DNA from 3 places in the Streptomyces sp. NPDC028910 genome. Region 3 is predicted to be linked to each of the others. Evidence: riboswitches for the same ligand, from Rfam matches in the RefSeq annotation. Region 3 holds a riboswitch; each other region holds the start of a gene.

Evidence for each region. A riboswitch is a leader RNA that binds a small molecule or an ion and turns the genes downstream of it on or off. The one in region 3 is predicted to bind cyclic di-AMP.
Region 1: it holds a riboswitch for cyclic di-AMP, as region 3 does, so the genes downstream of both, ACZ4TV_RS28905 (transglycosylase family protein) here and ACZ4TV_RS17190 (M23 family metallopeptidase) in region 3, are expected to answer to the same signal.
Region 2: it holds a riboswitch for cyclic di-AMP, as region 3 does, so the genes downstream of both, ACZ4TV_RS03450 (M23 family metallopeptidase) here and ACZ4TV_RS17190 (M23 family metallopeptidase) in region 3, are expected to answer to the same signal.

What each region holds. Positions count from the first base shown of each region.
Region 1 is NZ_JBVHVF010000031.1:55,988-58,244, forward strand. Features, by position in the region: gene ACZ4TV_RS28900 (transglycosylase family protein) at 1-525, shown strand, start outside; cyclic di-AMP (ydaO/yuaA leader) riboswitch at 805-977, shown strand; gene ACZ4TV_RS28905 (transglycosylase family protein) at 981-1,673, shown strand; gene eno (phosphopyruvate hydratase) at 1,945-2,257, shown strand, end outside.
Region 2 is NZ_JBVHVF010000002.1:169,343-171,599, reverse strand. Features, by position in the region: gene ACZ4TV_RS03455 (tyrosine-protein phosphatase) at 1-517, opposite strand, end outside; cyclic di-AMP (ydaO/yuaA leader) riboswitch at 833-1,008, shown strand; gene ACZ4TV_RS03450 (M23 family metallopeptidase) at 1,011-2,015, shown strand; gene ACZ4TV_RS03445 (SGNH/GDSL hydrolase family protein) at 2,179-2,257, shown strand, end outside.
Region 3 is NZ_JBVHVF010000012.1:121,682-123,938, reverse strand. Features, by position in the region: gene ACZ4TV_RS17190 (M23 family metallopeptidase) at 25-828, opposite strand; cyclic di-AMP (ydaO/yuaA leader) riboswitch at 842-1,000, opposite strand; gene ACZ4TV_RS17185 (M16 family metallopeptidase) at 1,241-2,257, opposite strand, start outside.

The DNA.
Region 1 (2,257 bases), on a different contig from region 3:
GACTTCGGGGCTCCGACCCCGCCGGCCCCGAGCCCGTCCGACAGCCCGCTCCTGATCCCGGACGCACCGTCCGTCGGACTGCCCGTCATGCCCGCGCCGGACGTGCCGACGACGCCTCCCGCCGACCCGACCCTTCCGGGGCTCCCGGGCGATCCGACCACGCCTCCGGTGACCCCGGGCGGTCCGACGGCCCCCGCCCTCCCGGGGGACCCGACCGCGCCCACCACCCCGCCCACCACCCCGGGGCTGCTCCCGGTCGACCCGGCGGCCCCCGTGGCCCCGGAAGCCACTGTCGGCGAGGGCAGCGGCAAGCACCGCGGTGCGCCCGCCGCCGAGGTTCCCGTGGCGTCTGACGCCGCGTCGAGCTCCACGTACACGGTCCAGGTGGGCGACAGCCTGGCCGCCATCGCGGATGCCAAGGGGGTCGAGGGCGGCTGGAGCGGCCTCTACCAGGCCAACGAGCAGGTCATCGGCGAGGACGCCGATCTGATCAAGCCCGGCCAGAACCTGGATCTAACCCCGTAATAAGGACACTTCATTCATCCGGAAAGAGTTGAATGTCGGGTTTCTGCAAGTGAGACATGCATCTCTTCCGGTCAACTGGCGTGTCCCGTCCCGGGGCTTCCGCAAACCCCGTCCTCACCTGCGCAAACACCCCTGCGGGGAGCGCAAGTAGGAGCCGTTTCTCCCCGATGTCCCTCGTTGAACATCGGGGAGAGACCTGTCTACCTTCTGAATCGCTCGCCACCGCGAGCTCCTTCGACCGCATCGCCGAATCCTGCCGGCGGACGGGGGGAACAGTCGTCGCGTCAAGCGCCGAAGGCAGGAGCGGGGGAACCAAGGTAGGTGCCGGGAGCGGCCGTTGAGAGACGGTCACGCCACCGGCTGGGGGTTAAGACGTGCGCTAGGTCGCACGGCCGGGCAACTCACTCGCCCGAACCCGACAGCTCACCTCGTAGGCGTCGGTGAGGAGAATCTCCATGCTGCTTTCCGGCAAGGGCAAGCACCGCCGCGGTTCCAAGGCCGTCCGCATCGTCACGCTCGCCGGTGTCGCCGGTGTCGCCGTCGCCGCCCCCCTGATGGCCGCGGGCACCGCCAGCGCCGCCACCGCTTCCGAGTGGGACAAGGTCGCGCAGTGCGAGTCCGGTGGCAACTGGGCCATCAACACGGGCAACGGCTACTACGGCGGCCTGCAGTTCTCGTCCTCCACCTGGGCCGCCTTCGGTGGCAAGTCGTACGCCGCGCAGGCCAACCAGGCCTCGAAGTCCCAGCAGATAGCCATCGCGGAGAAGGTCCTCAAGGGCCAGGGCAAGGGCGCCTGGCCGCACTGCGGCAAGGGCCTGTCCAACTCCTCGTACACCGGCGGCGGCTCCTCCGAGGCCCCGGCGTCGACCAAGCCGAAGGCCGACACGAAGAAGACCGAGCAGAAGGCCGCGCCGAAGAAGGAAACCAAGCGCGCCGAGGCTCCGACCACCCGCTCCGAGCGCACCGAGGCCCCGGCCGCGCCGAAGACCGGCAACGGCTCGTACGAGGTCAAGCCCGGCGACACCCTGGGCACCATCGCCGAGGCCAACGGCGTCCAGGGCGGCTGGGAGAAGCTCTTCGAGCTGAACAAGGACATCGTCTCGGACGCCGACCTGATCTTCCCGGGTCAGAAGCTGAAGCTCAGCTGAACACTGCGGCCGTAGCCGCAGGAGCACGTACGTCCCCACCGCCCGGCGCGTCTCCCCCACGCGCCGGGCGGCGGCGTTCGTGCCGGTCAGAAGCGCGATCATGCGCGGTGATCACGAGGCTATGTCCCGGAAGAGGGGTATTCGGTCCCTTTTTCGTCCCAGGGGCCGGGCGGTCGGCCGGTCGAGCCCCCCGGGCCGGTTAGGCTCTAGTCGGCAAGGCCATCCCACGGCCTGACGCCATCGCACACTCAGCGTCACATCCCAGAAGGAGATGCTCGTGCCGTCCATCGACGTCGTCGTAGCCCGGGAAATCCTGGACTCCCGAGGCAACCCCACGGTCGAGGTCGAGGTGGGCCTCGACGATGGCAGCACCGGCCGTGCTGCAGTTCCGTCCGGCGCCTCCACCGGTGCATTCGAGGCCATCGAGCTCCGTGACGGTGACCCCAACCGTTACATGGGCAAGGGTGTCGAGAAGGCCGTCCTCGCCGTCATCGAGCAGATCGGCCCGGAGCTCGTCGGCTACGACGCCACCGAGCAGCGGCTGATCGACCAGGCCATGTTCGACCTGGACGCCACCGACAACA
Region 2 (2,257 bases), on a different contig from region 3:
GCGCGAGCAGGGTGACCGCGATCGACAGGCCGGCCCGGTCCTTGCCGGCCGCGCAGTGCATGAGGGCGGGGACGCTGTCCTCGGCGAGGGCGTGGACCACCCGGCTGTGCTCGGCGGTGCGCTGCACGATGATCCGGCGGTAGGAGTCCGACATCCGGGCCGCGGCCTTGCCGTCGCCCAGGATCGAGCGCAGCTGGTCGAGGTCGCCGTCGCGGACGAGTCTCCAGAACTCCCGGCCGTCGGCCGGATCCGAGAGCGGGATGTTGACGTTCCGTACGCCCGGAAGCTCGACGTCCGGCCCCTCCAGCGCGTGGTCGGCGCCATTGCGGAAGTCGAAGATGGTGTGGAGGCCGAGCGAAGTGAGGAACTCTGCGTCGGTTTCGGTGGCATGTGCGAGATGTCCGCTTCGGAACAGTCGTCCCGTCCCGACCCTTCGTCCATCAGAAGTCGGCAATCCGCCTACATCGCGGAAATTGCGCACCCCGGTCAGCTCCGGCTCCTGTATCTGCTGGGTCAAAGGAACTCCTCCGCTTCATGGTGGGAAAACTGTCCGAATTGAGCTACTTGGCGCCAACTTGCCATATCCGGAGGCGAGATCGGGCACGTCCCCGTGAGCCAGATCATACGGTGACCGTGAGTGCCTGATCGCGAAAGCCGAATCGCCCGGTCGGAGCGGCTGTTGAGGGTGCGGAATGGACGGAGGGTGACGGGAATTCCGTCGATCCCTCATTCCTGCGAATCCGTCAGGGAATTCATGGCTTGTTCCGCGCGGTCGTCAGGGATTACCTTCGCGATCGATCCGGGTGGACCGCCGAATCCTGCCGCCGCCCGGGAACCGCACCCGACTATTTCGCGCGGCAGGAGCGGGGGAACCAGGTAAGCCGCTGTGCCGGAGATCTTTTCGCCGGTACGGCTCGGGGTGAAGCCGTACATGTCCCGCACATGAACGGCCGGACATCTCCAGTCCGAACCCGACAGCTCACCTCGCAGGCGCCGGAGAGGAATTCGACATGCCTGCAAAGGGTAAGCACCGCCGTCCCAAGTCCCTCTCGATATCCCGCGGTTTCGCCGTCGCCGGCACCGGTGGCGCGGCCCTCGCGCTGCCGCTGATGGGTGCCGCCGGCGCCCACGCGGCCGGTGCCCCGGCCGCCGCGACCGCGGTGGCCCCCGCAGTGGCCCCGCAGGTCCCCGTCTCGCTGCAGGCCGCGTCCCTCGCCGCCGTGCAGGCCGCGCCCGTCGCCGCCGTGCAGGCCGCGCCGACCGTCTACACGGTCGTCCCGGGCGACTACCTCTCCAAGATCGCGGCGGAGCGCCACCTGGCCGGTGGCTGGCAGCAGCTGTACGCCGACAACCGCGAGGCCGTCGGTGCCAACCCGTCGCTGATCCACCCGGGCCTGAAGCTGACGCTCGGCGGGTCGGGTGAGGCGGCTCCGGCCGACCCCGCCCCCGCTCCGGAGGCGGCTCCGAAGGCCGCCCCGAAGCCCGCTCCTGAGGCCGCTCCCAAGGCCGCCCCGAAGACGGCCCCGAAGGCTGCTTCGAAGCCGGTCGAGAAGCCCGCTCCGGTGGAGCGGGACTCCGCCGCAGAGGCTCCGGCCGAGCAGCAGTCGGCCTCCGGCTTCGTGGCCCCGCTCAGCGGCGGCATCTCCACCCAGTACAAGGTCGCGGGCAGCATGTGGTCCTCCGGCTACCACACCGGCGTCGACTTCATCGCGAGCTCCGGCACCACCGTCAAGGCGGTCGGCGCGGGCACCGTGGTCTCCGCCGGCTGGGCCGGCGCGTATGGCAACGAGGTCGTCATCCGGCACACGGACGGCACCTACTCGCAGTACGCCCACCTCTCCTCGCTGTCCGTCTCGTCCGGCCAGAGCGTCACCGGCGGCCAGCGCATCGGCCTCTCCGGCTCCACCGGCAACTCGACCGGCCCGCACCTGCACTTCGAGATCCGCACGGGCCCGTCGTACGGCTCGGACATCGACCCCGTGAACTACCTCCGCTCGAAGGGCGTGAGCATCTGACGGCACCCGCCGTCGGGGCACGGACACGCGTGAGGCCGGGACCCGAGGGGGGTCCCGGCCTCACGCGTACTTATTCCTTATCCCCCGCGTGGTACAGATCACGGTCCGTCAACCCCTCATTACGTTGGCGTAGGTTGCTCACGGGAAGGAAAGATGGTGTCCCGTGGCAGCGACGACGACGAAACTCAAGACCATCGGCTCGTACGCGGCGATCGGGGACAGCTTCACCGAAGGCGTGGGGG
Region 3 (2,257 bases):
GGTGCGTTGGGCGCGGGGACGGAATCAGAGGCTGACGCCGTGCGAGCGCAGGTACGCGACCGGGTCGATGTCCGAGCCGTAGGAGGCGCCGGTGCGGGCCTCGAAGTGCAGGTGCGGGCCACTGGAGTTGCCGGTGGAGCCCGACAGGCCGATCTGCTGGCCGGCGGCCACCTGCTGGCCGACGGAGACGCTCAGCGAGGAGAGGTGCCCGTACTGCGTGTACGTACCGTCGTGGTGCTTGATGACGACGTTGTTGCCGTACGCGCCACCCCAGCCGGCCTCGACGACGGTGCCGACGCCCACCGCGCGGACCGAGGTGCCGGAGGAGGCGTGGATGTCGATGCCGGTGTGGCTGCCGGAGGACCACATGCCGCCGCCCGCGTGGTACTGCGTGCTGACGTACGAGCCCTCGACCGGGGCGACGAAGGTGTTGAGGCGCTTGCGCTCCTCCTCGCGGGCGGCGCGCTCGGCGGCGTCGCGCTCGGCCTTCGCCTTGGCCTCGGCGAGGCGCTTGGCCTCGGCGGCCCGCTGCTTCGCCTCCGCCTCGGCCTGCGCCTTGGCGGCGGCCTCGTCGGCCGCGCGCTGCTGGGACTCGGCCTGGTCGGCGATGTCGCCCGCGAGGTCCTCGGCGACGACCACGGCGCCCAGCCCGTTGTCCTGGGCGGAGTTGCTGCTGTGGTTGTCCGCGGCGAAGGCCGGGGCGGCGAGGGAACCGACGACGCCGGTGGTGGCGAGTGCGGCGATGCCGGCGTAACCGGCGGTCTTGCGGCTCAGACGGCTGGAACCACGGTGCTTACCGGAACCAGCGGGACGACTGCCAAACGCCATGAAGGGTTTGATCCTTTCCTTCCTTCTCGCCTACCGGGTTAGCTGACGGGTTCGGAGCAGGAAGGTCTCCTACGGGCCTCCTCTTGCGAGGGGGTCCGATTCACCCCAGGGACTCATGTGGGTCCCCGGCTCCCCAGGCTCGCGCCTGACGGGGACTCGGCGATCGCTGTCCGGTGCCGCGGGTGCGGCGGGCACAACTGACGGACAGCACGGCCGACGCTAGGCGGATCATCAGTCAATCGCCAAACAGACACGCCTTTTTGTTGCGTACGCCACACCACATAAAAGCAACCTCACCACCAAACGGACAAAAGGGGCCCCGGCGGATAAACCGCCGGGGCCCCTTGCCGTTCACGCCGATGGGCCGTCAGTTGGCCATGGCCGCGCCGTCCGTTGGCCCATGGCCGCGCCGTCAGTTGCTGACGACCGTGACCTCACCGATCCCGAGGGCCCGCACGGGCTCCTCGATCTGCGCCGCGTCGCCCACCAGGACGGTGACCAGCCGGTCCGCCGGGAAGGCCTTCACGACCGCGGAAGTCGCCTCCACCGTGCCCGTTTCGGCGAGCCGCGCGTACAACTGCGCCTGGTAGTCGTCCGGCAGCTCCTGCTCGACCTGGTCGGCGAGGGTGCCGGCGACCGAGGCCGCCGTCTCGAACTTCAGCGGGGCCACGCCCACCAAGTTCTGTACGGCCACGTCGCGTTCGGCGTCGGTCAGACCGCCCTCCGCGAGGGTGCGCAGCACCTTCCAGAGGTCCTCCAGCGCCGGACCGGTGTTCGGGGTGTCCACCGAGCCGCTGATGGCGAGCATCGAGGCGCCCTTCCCGTCGGCGGTGGAGCGCAGCACCTGCCCGAAGGCGCGCACGCCGTAGGTGTACCCCTTCTCCTCGCGCAGCACCTTGTCCAGGCGGGAGGTGAGGGTGCCGCCCAGGCAGTACGTGCCCAGCACCTGGGCCGCCCACACCCGGTCGTGACGGTCCGGCCCGATCCGGCCGATCAGCAGCTGCGTCTGGACGGCGCCGGGCCGGTCCACGATGACCACGCGGCCGGTGTCGTCGGCGGTCACCGGCGGCACCGGAAGGGCCTCGGCGGTCCCGCCCGTCCACGCGCCCAGGGTGTCCGCCAGCACGGCGTCCAGGTCGATGCCGGTCAGGTCGCCGACGACCACCGCGGTGGCGGTGGCGGGGCGCACGTGGGCCTCGTAGAAGGCGCGTACGGCGGCGGAGTCGATCCGGGCGACCGTCTCCTCGGTGCCCTGGCGCGGCCGGGACATCCGCAGGGACGCCGGGAAGAGCTCCTTGGAGAGCTGCTTGGCGGCGCGGCGCTGCGGGTTGGCCAGCTCGTGCGGGATCTCGTCGAGCCGGTTGCGCACCAGCCGGTCGACCTCGGCGTCGGCGAAGGCGGGGGCGCGCAGCGCCTCGGCGAGCAGGCC